Regions from separate parts of the Micromonospora sp. DT46 genome, predicted to be linked through region 1. Evidence: riboswitches for the same ligand, from Rfam matches in the RefSeq annotation. Region 1 holds a riboswitch; each other region holds the start of a gene.
The links. Region 1 has a riboswitch for cyclic di-AMP ahead of ACLQ20_RS23875 (C39 family peptidase). Riboswitches for the same ligand answer to the same signal wherever they lie in the genome.
Positions count from the first base shown of each region.

Region 2: it holds a riboswitch for cyclic di-AMP, as region 1 does, so the genes downstream of both, ACLQ20_RS16585 (coiled-coil domain-containing protein) here and ACLQ20_RS23875 (C39 family peptidase) in region 1, are expected to answer to the same signal.
Region 3: it holds a riboswitch for cyclic di-AMP, as region 1 does, so the genes downstream of both, ACLQ20_RS03525 (coiled-coil domain-containing protein) here and ACLQ20_RS23875 (C39 family peptidase) in region 1, are expected to answer to the same signal.

Region 1 is NZ_JBNCKW010000008.1:362,658-368,750, reverse strand. It holds gene ACLQ20_RS23885 (polysaccharide pyruvyl transferase family protein) at 1-145, opposite strand, end outside; gene ACLQ20_RS23880 (acyltransferase) at 455-1,693, shown strand; cyclic di-AMP (ydaO/yuaA leader) riboswitch at 2,012-2,152, shown strand; gene ACLQ20_RS23875 (C39 family peptidase) at 2,381-3,226, shown strand; gene ACLQ20_RS23870 (alpha/beta fold hydrolase) at 3,332-4,075, shown strand; gene ACLQ20_RS23865 (CDP-glycerol glycerophosphotransferase family protein) at 4,143-5,870, opposite strand; gene ACLQ20_RS23860 (bifunctional cytidylyltransferase/SDR family oxidoreductase) at 5,907-6,093, opposite strand, start outside.
Region 2 is NZ_JBNCKW010000005.1:496,930-503,022, forward strand. It holds gene ACLQ20_RS16575 (HelD family protein) at 1-1,219, shown strand, start outside; gene ACLQ20_RS16580 (cation diffusion facilitator family transporter) at 1,296-2,213, shown strand; cyclic di-AMP (ydaO/yuaA leader) riboswitch at 2,367-2,498, shown strand; gene ACLQ20_RS16585 (coiled-coil domain-containing protein) at 2,512-3,597, shown strand; gene ACLQ20_RS16590 (SRPBCC family protein) at 3,674-4,141, opposite strand; gene ACLQ20_RS16595 (1-phosphofructokinase family hexose kinase) at 4,320-5,297, shown strand; gene surE (5'/3'-nucleotidase SurE) at 5,294-6,093, shown strand, end outside.
Region 3 is NZ_JBNCKW010000001.1:757,509-763,601, forward strand. It holds gene ACLQ20_RS03505 (hypothetical protein) at 1-989, opposite strand, end outside; gene ACLQ20_RS03510 (heavy-metal-associated domain-containing protein) at 1,019-1,228, opposite strand; gene ACLQ20_RS03515 (metal-sensitive transcriptional regulator) at 1,379-1,681, shown strand; gene ACLQ20_RS03520 (YibE/F family protein) at 2,009-3,358, shown strand; cyclic di-AMP (ydaO/yuaA leader) riboswitch at 3,525-3,656, shown strand; gene ACLQ20_RS03525 (coiled-coil domain-containing protein) at 3,660-4,676, shown strand; gene ACLQ20_RS03530 (carbonic anhydrase) at 4,804-5,556, opposite strand; gene ACLQ20_RS03535 (helix-turn-helix transcriptional regulator) at 5,767-6,093, shown strand, end outside.

The DNA.
Region 1 (6,093 bases):
TGGCGGTGCGCAGGAGCTTGTGGGCGGCGTGGCTGAAGACGAGGTTGCCGTTGTTGTCGCCGATCCAGTTCCGCTCGTGCGTCTCCTCCGGCGAGTAGACGTCGAACGGGCCCTTCTTCGCCCGCATCAGGATTCGCTGGTGCATTCGCCCGCCTCTCGTCACCTCCGGGTCTGGGAATACTAGCCACCCGATCGGCCGGAACCCGGATGCCCGCCACCGCCGTCACGGATGGGGACGCAACGGTCACGGAGGGACGGGAGGAACGGGACTCCCCCACGGGACAGAACGGGCACTCGCGGACGGGACGGAACAGAGCCTCAGGCCCGGCGGGTAGGGTGCCCGGCGGGGCGGCGCCGACCGGCGGACCGCCACGGGCCCCTCGGGGGCGCCTGAGGACGGGGTCGAGGAGGAGACGTACGTGCTGGTGACCCTGCGGATCGTCGGGATGCCGGCATGAACGACGCCGCGACCGTCGCGCCCGCCGCCCGGCCCGCGTCCCCGGCCAGCCGCCTGCCGTCGCTGACCGGGCTGCGCTGGGTCGCCGCCCTGCTCGTCTTCGGGTTCCACGTCGCGACGATGGGCATCATCGCCGAGCCCGGCCAGAAGGCCGTCGTGGACTGGGCCTTCGCACTCGGGCTGTCGGGCGTGCAGTTCTTCTTCATCCTCAGCGGCTTCGTGCTGGTCTGGTCGGCCCGACCCACCGACACCCGTCGGGCGTTCTGGCGGCGCCGGGTGGCCAAGATCTGGCCGAGCCACGTGGTGCTGTGGGTGGCGGCCCTGGCGGTCGCGGCCTGGTTCGCCGACCCCGTGGACCGGTTCGTCGCGGTGGAGAACCTGTTCCTCCTCCAGGCGTGGGACCCGCGGCCGGGCCACTTCTACAGCATCAACACGGTCAGCTGGTCGCTGTCCTGCGAGTTCTTCTTCTACCTCTGCCTGCCGTTGGCGCTGCCGCTGATCCGCCGGGCCCGACCGTGGGCCCTGTGGGCCGTCGTGGTCGCGGTGCCGCTGCTCATCCTGGCGCTCTGGCCGGCCCAGGCGCTGGTGCCCGAGGAGAGCCGCTGGTGGTTCACCCAGATCTTCCCGCCGGTGCGGTCGCTGGAGTTCTGGATGGGCGTCGCCGCCGCCGAGCTGATGCGGCGTGGCCGGTGGCGCGGGCCGGGCCTGCCGCTGGCCAGCCTGCTCTTCGTGGCGACCTGGGTGGTCGCCGCGCAGTGGGTCCGCGCCGAACTGTGGGCGGCGCTGCTCTCGGTCGCGTACATCCTGGTCATCGCCGCGGCGGCGGACGCGGACGTGCGCGGGCGGCGCTCGCCGTGGCGGTCCCGGCCGATGATCTGGCTGGGCGAGGTCTCCTTCGCCTTCTATCTGGTGCACGTCCTCGTGATGATCACCGTCCTGCGGCTCACCGGCGACTGGGGCGTCGGCTTCACCGGCTGGTCGGGGCTGGCGGTGGTGCTCGGCTTCCTGCTGGTCAACCTGGCCCTGGCCGGCCTGTTGCACCGTCTCGTCGAGACGCCGATGATGCGGCTGCTCACCCCGCGCAGGCCGGTCCGGACGCCGCGGGACGGGGACGGCGCCGGGCAGGACCCCGGCGGCCCCGGGGCGACGCCGGGGGATCGGGGCAGCGCCGTGCCGCGCCCCCGGGCCGCCGGCCCGCAGGACGACCACCGACCGACGTACGCCGACTCGCGCTGAGCGCCCCGGCGACCGGAGTGTCCGCCGACGAAATCCCGGCCGTTTCGGTGACGCCGGTCACCACGTCGGCGAACCGGTCATCGGGCGCGGCCCGGTCGATTCCTGCCGGGGTTTCGGCGCCGATGTCCGCCACTTGTCCCGTTGTCGCCCGGAGGTGCGCGCAGAAACGGTCGTCCCATTGAGTCGCGTCAGTGGCGAAGTGCCCGCAAAAATTGTCTGCCGATCAAGGTTTAGGCAGGTGGGACGGGGTTGGCAGGGCGCGGACCGGCCAGTAATGTCGGCGCGTCCGGTGCGGTACCCGATCGCCAGAGGCGACGCCGCGCCGACCCGCCTAATCGTGAACGACGAACCGGGGACCCAGTGCTCGTTGGGGTGAATCCGTGGGCCGTGGGCCCGTGGTAGGGCGTTCTTCCCGCCCGAATCCGTCAGCTAACCCGGTCGGCGGTGTCGGAAGGAGTTCCATCGTCATGCCACACCCGTACACCCCTCGGTTGTGCCGCCGTCTCCACGGCGCCGCGGTGACCGCGCTCGTCCGCCCGCAGGTCATGAGCTGACCCACCGGTCACCGTCCGTCGCCCGGCGTCCCGGGCGCATCCCCTGAGTGGCCCACCACCCGCCCGGACGCCCGTCCGCGCGGTCGGTCCGCCCTGCCCTCGGCGCGGACCGACGGCCGCTCACCCCGAGCCCGTGGAGGAAACCGTGAAGCACCACCTCAAGCGACAGCTGCGTCGCCTCACGTCCGAGCGTCCGTACCAACTGGCCGCCGCGTCCGCCGCGGCGCTCGTGCTGGCGTCGGGCACGGGCGCGCTGCTGGCCGGAACCGACGAGGCCCCCGCCGCCGCGCAGGCCCCGGTGGCCGCGACCGAACTGCGGGACGACGCGTCGGCCTCGCGCAGCCAGGCCCGGGTCGCGCCCGCCCCGTCCAGCGCCGCCCCGGCCGCGTCCAGCGCCGCCCCGTCGGCCAGCGCGTCCAGCGCCGCCCCGGACCCGGACCTGACCCGCAAGCCGGAGCCGCCGAAGCCTCCGGCCGCCAAGAGCCTGGACTACGACTACCAGGCCCAGACCACCTTCTACAACTGTGGTCCGGCGGCCGTCCGGCACGCCCTCAGCGCCGCCGGCATCGCGCGCAGCCAGGACGCCCTCGGTGCCCAGCTGGGCACCGACCAGATGGGCACCGACTCGGCCCAGGACACCACCCGCGTGCTGAACGCGGTGGTGAAGGGCGACCCGTACCGGACCCGGATGATCCCCGGTGGCGCCGCCACCCCGGCCCAGATGGACCGGCTCCAGGCCGACGTCGTCGCGGCCATCACCGACGGGCGGGGCGTCGTGGTCAACGTCGCCGGCAGCGCCACGGACACCGACGGCGGCTGGCACTCCTTCCCCGGCGGCCACTACATCGCGGTGGTCGGCTACCAGGACGAGGGGCGGCTGGTGAAGATCGCCGACTCGGCGAACCCGGCGACCGCGTCGTACTGGATCAGCACCATCGCCCTGGCGAACTGGGCCGCCACCCGCGGCTACTCCGCCTGAGCGACGCCGTCGGGCGTCGGCTCCCCACCCGGGGGGTCGGCGCCCGATGTCGTGTCCGGGTCACGGCCCTCGCCCGCGGCGTCCGACGGGTGGCACACTGCGCCCATGGTCGATGAGTCGGGTGAGCGGGACGGCCGGCGGGTGCTCCTGCTGCTGCACGGCATGGGCGCGACAGGCGACGTGTGGCTGCCCTGGGCGCCGCTGCTGGAGCGTCGGTGGGCGGGGCGGTGGCTGGCGCCCGACCTCGCCGGCCACGGCTGGTCGCCGCCGCTGCCGGAGTACTCCTTCCCGGGGCTGGCCGCGCGGATCGGCGCGGGGCTCGCGGCGGGGGACCGGCTCGTCGTGCTGGGGCACTCCCTCGGCGGGGTGGTCGGGCTGGCGCTGGCCGCCCGGGGCGCCGGGCTGCCCGTCGACGCCGTCGTCGGGCTCGGCATCAAGGCCGTCTGGTCGCCGGCGGAGCTGGCCAAGGCGGGTGAGCTGGCGGCCCGGCCGGTGACCTGGTTCGCCAGCCGGGACGAGGCGGCCCGCCGCTACCTGCGGGTGGCCGGCCTGACCGGGCTCTTCGCCCCGGAGCACCCCGTCGTGGAGGCGGGGCTGCGGCAGGTCGACGGCCGCTGGCGGCTGGCGATGGACCCGGCCGCGTTCGGCGTGGGCGCGCCGGAGCTGCCCGCCCTGCTGGCGGCGACCGACGTGCCCGTGCTGCTGGCCCGCGGCGAGCACGACCCCATGGTCACCGACGCCCAGCTCACGGAGCTGGGGGTGCCGGTCGCCACCCTGCCCGGCCTCGGGCACAACGCCCACGTCGAGGCCCCCGAAGCGGTCCTGGACCTCGTCGAGCCGTACCGCTGACGGTGCCTGGCGAACGGCCCGGCCCGGAGATCCGCCGTCGCGACCGGTGTGCCTCCCGAACGGTGCGTCAGGTGGCGGGGGAGAGGGCCGCCTCGTCCGGGTCGAGCGGCAGGCCGGTCGCGCCGCCCGTGCGCGGGGCGGGCGTCTTCCAGCCCTCGTCGAGCTGGCGCCGTGCGGCCTCCAGGAACGCCTCGGCGTACGACTCGGCGGGGAAGTCGCCCAGGTAGCGGCTCCGGGTGACCCACCGCGCCGAGGCCAGCGGATCGGTGTCCAGCAGCGCGGTCAGCACCTCGTCCACGTTCGCCATGTCGCGCCGCAGCACGTAGCCCGACCCGGCGAGCGGGAACTGCTCGGGGAACCGGTCGCCGGAGTCCACCATGTCGGTCACCGCGTACGGCTTGCCGGAGTAGAGGTAGTCGGAGATCACCCCGGACACGTCGGAGACCAGCGCGTCCGAGCGGTTCACGCACTCGGTCAGGGTCAGCTCCCGGCTGGCGGCGGCCCCGAAGACGTGCTGCCGGCCGCTGCGGGCCCGGTCCGCGGCCAGCAGTTCGGTGAGCCGGCCCAGCTGCCGGGCGGAGGCCGGGTTCTGCGAGGTGTACGGGTGGGCCCGCAGGATCACCGTCGCGCCCCGGTCGAGCAGCCGGCGCAGCAGCGTCTCGGCCACCGGCAGGGAGCAGTAGTTCGCGTCCGCGTTGTGCCCCGTCCAGGTCGGCGTGTAGAGCACGGTAGGGTTGGCCCGCCCGTGCGCCGGCTCCGGGCGTACCTCGATCGACTCGACCTGCGGGCGGCCGACGACGACGAACTTCTCCGCCGGGATGTCCACCCCGGCGCGGGCGTACCGGTCGATGGCGGCCTGGCCGGCGACGAAGATCCGGTCGAAGATCGCCGAGACCGGGTTGGCGCTGGGGGCCTTGTCGCTGTCGCCGTGGTGCAGCTGGACGTGGGTCAGCTGGGTGTAGCGGATGCAGTGGCTGTTCTTCGCGCCGTGGTTGACGTAGAACGCCACCCGCAGACTCGGCACCAGCGCCTCGTCCATGGCCCTGGTGGTGGGGCAGTAGACCACGGGCGCGCTGGTGGCCGCGGCGACCAGGGGCAGGAACTCCGGCTCGCGCACCATCACCAGGAACGGCCGGCCGATCCGCTCCAGGTACGGCAGCCACATGGTGACCTGGTACTCCGAGCCGGGCGGCGCGGAGAAGTGGAGCAGGAACTCGGGCTGGTGCCGGCGCAGCGCGCGGGACACCGCCGAGCCGCCGGCCCCCGGCCGGAACTTGCGCCGGGCGAGGTCCAGCCCGACCGCCGCGGCACCGGCGGCGACCAGGGCGACGGCCGTCAGCGCGACACCGGCGGGCAGGCCCGCGACGGCCGCCAGCGCCAGCAGGGCGAGCAGCACCGCCAGCGCGTCGCCGAGGCGGGCGGCGACCAGCGGCGTCCACGAGCGCACCGGCAGGTTCGCGGCGCGCACCTCCAGGCCGCCGGCGTCGCGGAGCGGGTTGACCAGCAGCACCAGCCCCAGCAGGGCCAGCGCGGTCACGGCCAGCGCGGGGTCGAACCCGGCGTCGAGGCGGCGGGCGTAGCCGACCAGGATCGCCGCCGCGACCAGCGTGGTCTCGGCGGCGTTGTCGGCGCCCGGGCGCACCCGCCGCTCCCAGGTGGCCGCCGCGAGGGCGGCCACCGCCAGCCCCAGCCCCCAGCCGGTCGCGCCGGTCAGCGCGACGACGAGGAACGCCAGCACCGCCAGGCCGGTGGCCAGCGCGCGGGCGAGCAGCTTCCGAACCAGGTCACCACGCATGTCGGCTCCGTTTCCCGCCGTGGCCCGAAATCCGCGTCAGCCGGCGTCGGCCGGGCTGGCGTCCCGCTCGGCCCGCGCCGGCCCCGGCTGGGCCGGCACCTCGCCGGGCGCGCGACGCACGTCGATGACCTGGCCGGTCAGGTCCGAGATCAGCACGTCCAGCGACGCCTGGGCCACGGTCTCGGCGGCGAGCAGGGTGTGCTCCGGCTCCTCGCCGAACGCC
Region 2 (6,093 bases), on a different contig from region 1:
GGTGCCGGGCGGCCCGACCGAGCTGCGCCTGCTCTATCGGGGCGAGCTGCTCCGGCTGGAGCGCCGCGAGCTGGACGGCATCCGGGACCGGGCGATGCCCCGGGGCGCCCGCCGCAACGAGGTGCGCCGGGCCGGCTTCGACGGGGTCTTCGCGGCGCTGTGGGCGCAGGCCCGCAGGTTGGGCGTGGGCCGGCTGCCCGAGCAACGCGCGTTCGAGGACGAGATCGCCGAGCGGCCGGAGTTCCGGGAGTTCCTGAAGGCGTGGTGGCCCCGGCTGCACCCCCGGCACGTGCTGGGCTGGCTGGCCCGTCCGGACCGGCTGCACCGCTATGCCGAGGGGATCCTCTCCCGCGCCGAGATCCGGCTGCTGACCGACGCGTACCGCAGCCTCGACGCCGCCGGGCTGACGATCGCCGACATCGCGCTGCTCGACGAGTTGGACGCGCTGCTCGGCAAGCCGATGAAGCCCGCCCGGGCGAAGCGGGACCCGTTCCAGCTGGCCGGCGGGGTACGCGAGCTGAGCACCTTCGCCGACCGGCAGCGCGCCGCCCGCGAGGCGGCGCGGGAACGCCCGGACGACTACCGGGAGTACGCGCACGTGGTGGTCGACGAGTCGCAGGACGTCTCGCCGATGCAGTGGCGCATGATCGGCCGGCGGGGCCGGCTGGCCTCGTGGACGGTGGTGGGCGATCCGGCGCAGACGGCGTGGACGGGGGATCCGGAGGAGCTGAACCGGGCCCGGGACCAGGCGTTGGGCCGGCGCAAGCGGCACCACTTCACCCTCACCACGAACTACCGCAACTCGGCGGAGATCTTCGCGGTGGCGGCGGCCGAGATCCGCCGGCTGCACCCGGACCTGCCGCTGCCCCGGGCGGTGCGCTCCACCGGCGTCGACCCGGTCGCGCTGTCGGTACCGCCGGCGGAGCTGGAGAGCGCCGTCGTGGCGGCGGCCGACGCGCTGCTCGCCGAGGTCGAGGGCACGGTCGGGGTGATCACGCCGGTGCCGCGCCGCGACGAGGTGGCCGGCTGGCTGGGCGGGCTCGGCGCGCCGCGTTTGCAGGTGGTGACCAGCCTGGAGGCCAAGGGCATGGAGTACGACGGGGTCGTCCTCGTCGCTCCGGGCGAGATCCGGGCCGACCCGGGGTCGGGGGTGCGGACGCTCTACGTGGCGCTGTCCCGGGCCACCCAGCGGCTGACCACCGTCGACCCGATCGGCTGAGCCGCCGTTACTTGCATACATAGCGATGTGAGCATAGATTGAACGCGAATCCGGACGCCTGACGGAGGGTGGGCGCGTGGGCGCAGGTCATGACCACCATCACGGGTCGGTGGCGAATGCCGCGCACCGCCACCGGGGCCGGCTCTGGGCGGCGTTCGGGCTGCTCGCCGGCCTCATGGTGGTGGAGGCGGTGGCGGCCTTCCGCACGGGCTCGCTGGCCCTGCTGAGCGATGCCGGGCACATGTTCACCGACGTGCTCGGCATCGGCATGGCGCTCGCGGCGATCGCCGCCACCCGGCGGGCGGGCGCCGACCCGCAACGCACCTTCGGCCTCTACCGGCTGGAGGTGCTGGCCGCACTGGCCAACGCCATGCTGCTCTCCGGCGTCGCGGTCTACGTCGTGATCGAGGCGGTGCGCCGCTTCGGCGACCCGCCGGAGGTGCTGGCCGGCCCGATGCTGGTGGTCGCCGTGCTCGGCCTGCTCGCCAACATCGGCGCCTTCGCGCTGCTGCGCTCCGGGGCGAAGGAGAGCATCAACGTCCACGGCGCGTACCTGGAGGTGCTCGGCGACCTGCTGGGGTCACTCGGCGTGATCGGGGCCGCGCTGCTGATCGCCACCACCGGCTGGTGGTGGGCGGACCCGCTGGTGGCGGTCGCGATCGGGGTGTTCATCCTGCCGCGCACCTGGCGGCTCGGGCGGGCCGCGCTGCGCATCCTGGTGCAGGCCGCGCCGGAGCACCTCCAGGTGACCGCGGTGCACGACCGGCTGGCCGCCGTGCCCGGCGTCGCCGAGGTGCACGACCTGCACGTCTGGACGCTCACCTCCGGCATGGAGGTGGCCTCGGCCCACCTGACCATGGCACCCGGCGCGGAGGTCGGCGCGGTGCTGGGCGCCGCCCGGGCCGCGCTGCACGACGACTTCCACATCGAGCACGCCACGTTGCAGATCGAGCCCGGAGCGTCGCGCGGGGCCTGCGGGTCGGTTGAGTGGTAATGAGGACAACCTTAAATCTGGGAGAGTATTGTGCGCTTATGCCGGATTTGACTGCTAGTGGACGTACACCCTCCGTCACCTGCGCTGCATCAGTCACACCGGCACCGGTAGGCTCGGCTTCGGCCTCCGCCAGGCGGCACCCACCGGTGCCGGCGGTGGCCGCCGCCTAATCGCCCGGCGGGGCGAACCGGGGAACCATGTTCGTGGGGTGCATCCGCGTCAGCGGTAGGGATCTTCCGTCCCGAACCCGTCAGCTAACCCGGTCGGCGGCTGACGGAAGGACACGTGAATGCCAGTGATGGCACCTGTACGACGACGTGCCGCCCGGACGGCGGCCCTGATCGCCACGATGCTCGCCCTCGGCGCCGCGGTGGCCCCGGTCACCGCCGCCCCGGCGGCGGCCGCCACCCGGGCCGGCCTGCTCGCCGCGGCCCCCGGCCAGGACGAGGAGGGCGGCACCCCCGCCCTGCGGGCCCAGTTGGAGGCCGCCAGCAAGGGCTACCTCGACGCCAAGCGCGCCCTCGACACGTCGGCCAAGCGGCAACAGCAGCTCGCCGCGCAGCTCAAGACCACCGAGGTCGAGCTGGCCGCGCACACCGCCAAGGTCGGCGAGATCGCGGGGGCGGCCTACCGCACCGGCCGGCTCAGCGTGGCGTCCGCCCTGCTCAACAGCAGCTCGCCGGACGGCTTCATGGACCGCGCCGCCGCCCTCGACGCGGTGGCCGCCAAGGAGGACCGGGCCCTGCGCGAACTCCAGGAGACCCGGGACCAGGCCACCCGCACCAAGCTCGCCCTGGACGGCGAGATCCGGGAGCAGCGCAAGCAGGTCACCGTGATGGCCAAGCGCAAGGAACAGGCCGAGCGGGCGCTGACGGTCGCCAACCGCGAGCAGCAGCAACAGCGGCAGCAGTCCACGGGGGCGGGCACCTCGCCGGGCGGCACCTCCAGCAAGACGGCGAAGGCGGCCCCGCGCAACTCCGACGGCTCCTGGCCGCGCGAGTCGTGCAGCGTCAACGACCCCACCCCCGCCAACGGCTGCATCACCCCGCGCACCCTGCACGCGCTCAACCAGGCCAAGGCGGCGGGCTTCACCCGCTACGTCTCCTGCTACCGCCCCGGCGGCTCGGGCGAACACCCGAAGGGCCGGGCCTGCGACTTCGCGGCCCAGAAGGGCGGCTTCGGCGGCGACGCCACCGGCGGCGACCGGACGTACGGCAACAACCTGTCGGCGTACTTCGTGCGCAACGCCGACCGGCTCGCCGTGCTCTACGTGATCTGGTACAGGCAGATCTGGCTGCCCAGCAGCGGATGGAAGTCGTACAGCGGGGCCAACGGCGACCCGTCCAGCGACCACACCAACCACGTGCACCTGTCGGTCTACTGACGCCCGCGCCCCGGTGCCCCGCCCGTCGCGGGTCACCGGGGGCGCGACGGCCACCGCGGCCGGGACCGTCCGGCGGTCAGTCGGCCGGCGACCCGGGCGGGCCCGTGTCGAGGGCCGTGGCGAGGCGGGCGGCCAGCCCGAGGTGGGCGGCGCGGGCCTGGCGGAACGCGTAGCCGAAGAGCGGCGCAGGCGCGGCGAGGGTGATCTCGACCTCGATGCGGACCACGCCGTCGGGCTCCGCCCGCAGCCGGGTGTGGTTGCGCACCGTGGTGGCAGGCCACTGCCGGGCCACGGTGACGATCTCGTCGGCATCGTCGACGAGGACGTCGGCCCGGTAGGTGATCGGCAGGCGCACCGGCCCGGCGGCCAGTCGATCGGTGATGTCGTAGCTGGCCCGCGCGCCAGGACGGGGCGGCACCCGGCGGACCCGGACGATCAGCGGGTGCAGGTCCTCCTGCCGGGTGGGGTCGGCGAGCAGCGCCGCGGCGTCCGGGAGGGAGCAGCGCGCCTGGACGGTGTAGCTGAAGGAACTTCGCCTGAGCACGCCGTCTCCCCAGCGTCGGTGGTCGCCCGATCGTCGCGCATGCCGGGCGCCCTGGCAACGCCGCGCCGATCCCGCCCGGAGTCCGGACGCCCGGCCGCCGACCACACTACGGTCAGCTGGTGGATGGTCACGGCACGTGTCGACCGGCGGAGGATGGGCGCATGAACGGGTACGACGGATGAGCGGGCACGTGATGGTCTTCGCGCCCACGCCCCGGCTGACGGTGACCGTCGACCAGCCCAGCGAGGCGCCGGAGCTGCACCTGCACCCCGGCGGGCAGGGCGTCTGGCAGGCCCGGATGGTGATGTCGCTCGGGGTCGACGTGGTGCTCTGCGCCGCCCTCGGCGGCGAGATCGGCCAGGTGCTGGAGCCGCTGCTGGTCAGCGAGGGGGTGCACCTGAAGGTGGTGGTCCGCGACTCCGGCAGCGGCGGGTACGTGCACGATCGGCGCGAGGGCTCCCGGCAGGAGATCGTGGACGTGCCCGGCCAGCCGCTCAGCCGGCACGAGCTGGACGAGCTCTACAACCTGGCGCTCGGCGAGGGGCTGCGCGCCTCGGTCAGCGTGCTGAGCGGGCCGAACGAGCCGTCCCTGGTCCCGGCCGACCTCTACCGGCGGTTCGCCGCCGACCTGGGGGCCAACGGCAGCCGGGTGGTGGTCGACCTCTGCGGCGAGCACCTCGACGCCGTGCTGGACAGCGGCGTCTTCTTCCTCAAGGTCAGCCACGAGGAGCTGATCGCCGACGGCCGCGCCGACGGCGAGGACGAGGAGCAGCTCACCCGGGCCCTGTACGACCTGCACGCCGGCGGCGCCGAGAACGTGGTGGTGAGCCGGGCCGACAAGCCCGCCCTCGCCCTGGTCGACGGCGAGGTCTTCGAGGTCGAGATGCCCCGGCTGGAGGCGGCCGACCCGCGCGGGGCCGGCGACTCGATGACCGCCGGGGTGGCGGCAGTGGTGGCGCGCGGCGGCGACGTGCGCACCGCGATCCGTACCGGCGCGGCGGCCGGCGCGCTGAACGTGACCCGGCACGGCCTGGGCACCGGCCGGCTCGACTCGATCACCGGCCTGGTCGACCGGGTGCGTCTCGTACCGGCCGGCAGCCGGCCGCAGGAGCGGACCAGCCCCGACGAGCTGGCCGAACGGGCGGCCGAGCGATGACGCTGCGGATACTGGTCACCAACGACGACGGGATCGCCGCGCCCGGCATCCAGGCGCTGGCGCGGGCGGCGGCGGACCGGGGCCTGGACGTGGTCGTCGCCGCGCCGCTGGAGGAGGCGAGCGGCACCAGCGCCGCGATGACCGCCGTGGAGCGCGACGGGCGCGTGGTGGTCCACGAGCACCCGCTGCCGGAGGTGCCGGGGGTGCCGGCGTTCGCGGTCGGCGGCTCCCCCGGCTTCATCGCGCTGATCGCCGTGCACGGCGCCTTCGGGCCGCCGCCGGCGGTGGTGCTCTCCGGCATCAACCGGGGCGCGAACGCCGGACGCGCGGTGCTGCACTCGGGCACGGTGGGTGCGGCCTTCACCGCCGCCGCGAACGGCTGCCGGGCGATGGCCGTCTCGCTCGACGTGCTCTCGGCCGGGGAGGCCACGGCTGCCAGCGGGGGTGCCGCGGTGGCCGCCGCCGCCCGGGTACGCGACGCCGAGCGACACTGGCCGACCGCCGCCCGGGTCGCCCTGGACCTGCTGCCCCGGCTCACCGCCGGGCCGGTGGAGAGCGTGCTCAACGTGAACGCTCCGGACCTGCCGCACGGCCGGCTGCGCGGGGTGCGCCGGGGCACGCTGGCCACCTTCGGCCAGGTGCAGATGACGGTGGCGGAGGCCGGGCACGGCTTCGTCCGCACGTCGCTGGAGGAGCCGGGGCAGGCCGTGCAGCCCGGCACCGACCTGGCGCTGCTGGCCGAGGGGTACGCCTCGGTGACGGCGATCCGCGCGGTCACCGAGGTGGCGGACGTCGA
Region 3 (6,093 bases), on a different contig from region 1:
TGACCGGGGACGCCGTGGCCGGCGCCGGCGGTCGGGGAGCTCGTGGCGGCGGGCGTGCCCGCCGTCGGGGAGCTGGTCGCCGCCGGGGCACCCGGCGCGGTCGGAGGGCTGGTGGCGACGATGGTGAACTCGGCGGTACGCACCACGCCGCCGTGCTTGAAGTCCAGGTAGAGGCGGTAGGCGCCGGCCGACGGCATCTCCGCCGAGAAGCTCACCTCGGGGCCGGGCCGCGTCCGCCCGTCGCCCGGCTCGCCGTGCGGGTGCACGTGCAGGTAAGCCAGGTCGCCCTGGCGCAGCGCCACCAGGTGGCCGTACGCGCCCAGGTAGGGCTCCAGGTCGGTGACCGGGGCGCCGGCGCGGCTCACGGTCAGGGTCAGCTCGGCGGTGCGGCCGGGCTCCGGGGCGCCGGCGAGCGTCACCGTGTAGCCGTCGACCGTGGTGCTGGTCGCCGGGGCGGGCAGGGGCCGCCCGGTCAGCGCGCCGGGGACGGTCACGTCGACGCCGAGCGTCAGCGCCTCGCCCCCCGTCGGGGTGAAGTCGGCGAACGCCCGCCAGACGCCGGGCCCGGCGAGCGGCGAGTCGACCCGCCAGGTGCCGTCCGGTGCCATCTCGGGGTGCACGTGCCGGAAACCGGAGAGGTCGCGGCGGGCCACGATCAGGTGCATGCGCTTGTCGTGCGCCACGTCGTACGCGGTCACCGCCCCGCCGTCCGGGCCGGTGACCTGGAAGGCGAACTGCCCGGCCGGGGCGTCCACCGGGCGCAGGGTGTAGCCGCGGTCGGAGACGAGCAGGCCGCCGGGCAGGTGCGCCGCCGCGCCATTGTCGCCCCCGTGTCCGGCTCCGCCGTCCTCGCCGTGCCCCCCGCCGGCCTCGTGCGGGGCCTCGGCGGGCGGCGCCACGGGGTCGGCCACCCGGCCGACCCCGTACGTCGCGCCGAACACCACCGCGAGGCCGAGGGCGAAACCGCTCAGCTTCGTCGCCGTGTTCATGGTGTGCCTCGTTTTCCCCGTGCCCGATCTCAGGCGCCGACGAGGTCGTAACCGGCCTCGTCGACGGCGGAGCGCACGGTGTCGGTTTCCAACGGACCCTCGCTGGTGACGGTGACCCGACCGGCGGCGACGTCGACCTGGACGTCGCTGACGCCCTGGATCGCGCCGACCTCGGTGCTGACCGCAGTGGCGCAGTGCCCGCAGGTCATGCCCTGCACCTGGTACGTCGTGGTGATCATCGAACTCTCCTCTCGCCGCCCCCAGCCTATACCCCCCGGGGGTAAATCGGAGGCGGACCGGTGCCCGTGCCTTGTACCGGTACCCGGTGGGGGTATCCCGGCCAGGAACGAACGTACCATACCCCCGAGGGGTACGGTATCCTCGACCCCATGACCACACCGACGCCCACCCCGACCAGGGGTTACACCGCCAGCAAGGATCAGCTGCTCGCGCGGCTGCGCCGCGTCGAGGGGCAGGTCCGTGGCATCGAGAAGATGGTCGACGAGGATCGCTACTGCATCGACGTGCTCACCCAGATCTCCGCGATCCAGGCCGCCCTGGACAAGGTCGCGCTGGGCCTGCTCGACGGGCACGCCCGGCACTGCATGCGCGAGGGCGCGGCCGAGGGCCGCGCCGACGAGATGGCCACCGAGATGATGGCCGCCGTCGGCCGCCTGATGAAGCGCGGCTGACCCGCCCCGGCACCCGACCCCGCGAGGCGCGGCCCCACGGCGACGCCACACCTCCGACACCACACCTCCGACACCACCCGCACGACCTGCGCCCGGATGCCGGGGTGGCTACCATTCGGCCGGTGGCCCTCCGGATTCCGCACCGCCCGCCCCGCGCGCCCCGCCGGGCGGCGGCACCGCCCGCCCGCGACCGGACGGGGGCCCAGGACCGCGGTACGTGACCGCACCGCCACGCGGAAGCGATCCCCGTCCCGGCCACGCGGCGACGGGTGAACCGACCGGCCCCGCCGGCACGTACCCCGCCCTGGATTCGTAGGGAGACACTCGATGGGCGCCGACCACACCCGTCCCGCTCCGTCCGCCCCGCCGAGGGTGCGGCGGATCCTCGTCGCGACGGTGGTGCCCCTCTTCGTCGCCACGCTGATCGCCGCCCTGGTGCTGTGGCCGTGGAACGCGCCCGACCCGGCGACCGGCACCGACGCGCCCCGCTACCACGGCACGGTGACCCGGGTGGTGACGGAGCCGTGCCCGCCCGCCCCGGAGACCCCGGAGGGGAGCCCCGACGCGCCACAGGGCCCCTGCGGCACGGTCACCGTACGGGTGCAGGACGGCCCCGACGCCGGCCAGCAGGTGGAGACGCCGGTGCCCGTGGGCCCCGGCGCGCCGACCGTCGCCGTGGACGACGAGATCATCCTGGTCGAGCTCACCGACCCCGCCGACCCCACGGCCAGCACCTACAACATCGCCGAGCACCAGCGCGGCAAGCCGCTGGTCTGGCTGGTGGCGCTCTTCGCGGCCGCCATCGTCGCCTTCGGGCGGTGGCGTGGGCTGGCCGCGCTGGGCGGCCTGGCGGCGAGCTTCGCCATCCTGCTGACCTTCGTGCTGCCGGGCATCAGCGCCGGGAACCCGCCCCTGCTGGTCGCGGTCGTCGGCGCCGCTCTGATCATGTTCGTGGTGCTCTACCTGACCCACGGCGTGACGGCGCAGACCTCGGTCGCCGTGCTCGGCACGCTGGGCAGCCTGGTGCTGACCGGTGTCCTCGGCACGATCGCCACCGCCGCGACCCACCTGACCGGGTTCGGCTCCGAGGACGCCACCACGCTGTCGATGTACCAGGCCGACGTCGACCTGCACGGGCTGCTGCTGGCCGGGATCATCATCGGCTCCCTCGGCGTGCTGGACGACGTCACGGTGACCCAGGCCGCCACGGTCACCGAGCTGGCGCACGCCAACCCCGGGCTGTCCCGGACGCAGCTCTACCGGGCGGCGACCCGGGTCGGCCGGGCGCACATCGCCTCGACGGTGAACACCATCGTGCTGGCGTACGCCGGCGCCTCCCTGCCGGTGCTGCTCCTGCTGACCGCCGACTCGCGGGCGGTGACCCAACTTCTCACCAGCGAGTTCCTCGCCCAGGAGATCGTCCGCAGCGCGGTCGCCACCCTGGGTCTGATCGCCGCCGTGCCGCTGACCACCGCGCTGGCGGCCCTGGTGACCACGGCCGGCCGACGCGGCGGGGACGCGACCGACCGCGCCGCCACCGCGCCCGCGCCGACGCCCCGGCCGGCCACCGAACGGTCCGAGGCGCTGGAGGCCCTCAGCGGGCCGCGCGGGGACACGCCGTCCGCCGCTCCCGCCGGATGGCCCGATGGGCACAGAAGTACGGACACCGCATGGTGACGCTCCTCAGCGTGACCGAACAGGACGTTCGTCCTGATAAATGCGTCACTGGTCACCGTCCGCCATTACGAAATAACGCATTTAGTCGGCTTAGGGACGTAGATCCCCGGGAGCGTTCTCGGGTAACCTCGCTGCCGGTCACCGCCGAAGGCGCGCAGCGGCGCCTGCGGTGCCGCCGCCCAATCGCCGCGAGGCGAACCGGGGACCCAGGTACGTGGGGTGAATCCGCGACAGCGGTAGGGGCCACTTCCGCCCCGAACCCGTCAGCTAACCCGGTCGGCGGTCGACGGAAGGGAAAACTGTGACGGCACCCCTACGCCGCTGGCTGACGCCCGTGGTGGCCGTACTCGCCGCTCTGGCGGTCTTCGCCGGGCCTCTCCCGGCGGCGGCCGCGCCCACCCCGCCCAAGCCCTCCGGGCACGGGGACGACGAGCCCAAGCTGCTCGACGACCTCATCGAGGCCCGGAACCGGTCCTACGTGCAGGCCAAGGCGAAGCTGGCGAAGTCGAAGAAGCGCCAGCTCGAACTGGCCCTGGAGGTCTCCCGGGCGCAGGCCGAACTGAACGCGCTGGCTCCCCAGGTCAGCCAGATCGCCGCCCAGTCCTACCGCACCGGGCGGATCGGCGCGGTGTCCATGCTGCTGGACACCGCCAGCCCCGACTCGTTCGTCAAGCGCGCCGCCGCCCTCGACGAGCTCAACCTGGTCAACTCCAAGAAGCTCGCCGAGGTGAACGCGGTCAAGGACCGCGCCGAGCAGGCCAAGCTGGCGCTCGACACCGAGGTCCGCGAACAGCAGAAGCTGACGAACGAGATGGCGCGCGGCAAGCGGGAGGCGGAGAAGGCGCTCGCGCTGGTCGGCGGCAGAGGGCTGACCAGCGGCAAGGTGGTCGCCACCTCGCCGGTGGCGAAGATCGCGCCGGGGCGGGCGGCCGACGGCGACTGGACGCCGCTGTCACCCACCGAGGCCGACCCCACCACCTCCGGCCGCATCACCGCGCGCACCCTGCACATGTACAAGGAGGTCAAGCGGGCCGGCTTCAACCGGTTCGTCGGCTGTTACCGCCCCGGCGGGCCCTACGAGCACCCGAAGGGCCGGGCCTGCGACTGGTCGCTGCAGAAGAGCGGCTTCTCCCCCTGGCACAACGACGACACCTACATGTACGGCAACAACCTGACCGCGTTCCTGGTCCGCAACGCCGACCGGCTCGGCGTCTACTACGTGATCTGGAACAGACAGATCTGGTTCCCGGCGACGGGCTGGAGCTCCTACAGCGGTCCGTCGAACCACACCGACCACGTCCACGTGTCCCTCTGGTAGACACGCACGCGCGCGGCACAGCCGAGAGCGCGGACAGGGCCGCCCCGCCGAACGCGGGGCGGCCCTGTTTCGTCGTACGGACCCGCCCGCCAGGGCGGTGACAGGCGGGCGGTGGGTGGGTGGTTGTTCAGGCGAGCGCGGCGCTGGCCGCCGCCTCCGGCGCGTCGGCCGCAGCGGCGGGCACCTCGGCCACCGTCCGCACCTCGCCGGCGGTCAGCCGGTACGACATGCCGACCACCCCGCAACGGCCGGCGGCCACCTCCGCGGCGAGGACGGCGGAGCGGCCCAGCATCGCCTCGACGGTGTGCGCGATGTGGATGTCGACGATCCCGTCGATGTCGTCCACGCCCTCGGCGGCGGCCCGGCGCAGGCTGGGCACCACGGCGTCCACCACGGCGCACAGGTGCCCGACCGGCGGGGTGCCGGTGGCGGCCGCCGTACGCGCCGCCTGGACGGCCCCGCAGGAGTCGTGCCCGAGCACCACCACCAGCGGCGTGCCCAGGACCGTGACGGCGTACTCCACGCTGCCCAGCACCTCGGGACCGATGGTGTGCCCGGCGGTGCGGACCACGAAGAGGTCACCGAGGCCGCGGTCGAAGATGATCTCGGCGGCGAGCCGGGAGTCGGAGCAACCGACGATCACCGCGAAGGGGTGCTGCCCGTCGGCGACCGCGGCGCGGTGCCCGGCGTCCTGGTTGGGGTGGCGCGGGGCGCCGGTCACGAACCGCCGGTTACCGGCGTGCAGCTCGGCGAGCGCCTGCTCGGGACTCGCGGGGACGGCGAACGCGGTGCCGACGTCGGCCGGGGTCCCGCCCGTGGCCGGCGCCGGGAGCGTCCGCTCCGGGCCCGGTTGGGTTCCTGGCGATCCGGGACGACTCATCCCACACCTCGCTACCTCACGTGAACGGCCTGGTCACCCGGGCCGACGCTGGACGCGGGCTGCCACCACCGTCACACGCACTGCAAGATACGTCAAGGGATGCGTGATATGCATTTCATATGTCCGGCGGCCCGGTGCGACGGCGGCCGGGCCTCCGCGCGTCCCTCGGCCGCGAGGGCGCGCAGGAAAACACGAAGCAGGGGCCATACGATGGCGGGCATGGCGACGACAGGGGAGAACGGGAGCACCCGCAACTGGACCTTCCTCACCAACCACGGGCACGTGCTGCTCGCCATCGCCCGCAACCCCACCGCCCGGCTCCGCGACGTCGCCGACGAGGTGGGCGTCACCGAGCGGGCCGCGCAGGCGATCGTCGCCGACCTGGAGGCCGGCGGCTACCTGAACCGCACCCGGGTGGGCCGACGCAACGAGTACACGCTCAACCCCGCCGGGCGGTTCCGACACCCCGCCGAAGCGGACCGGCAGGTCGGCGCCCTCCTCGCCCTCTTCGCCGACGACCAGGAGCCGGCCGAGGCC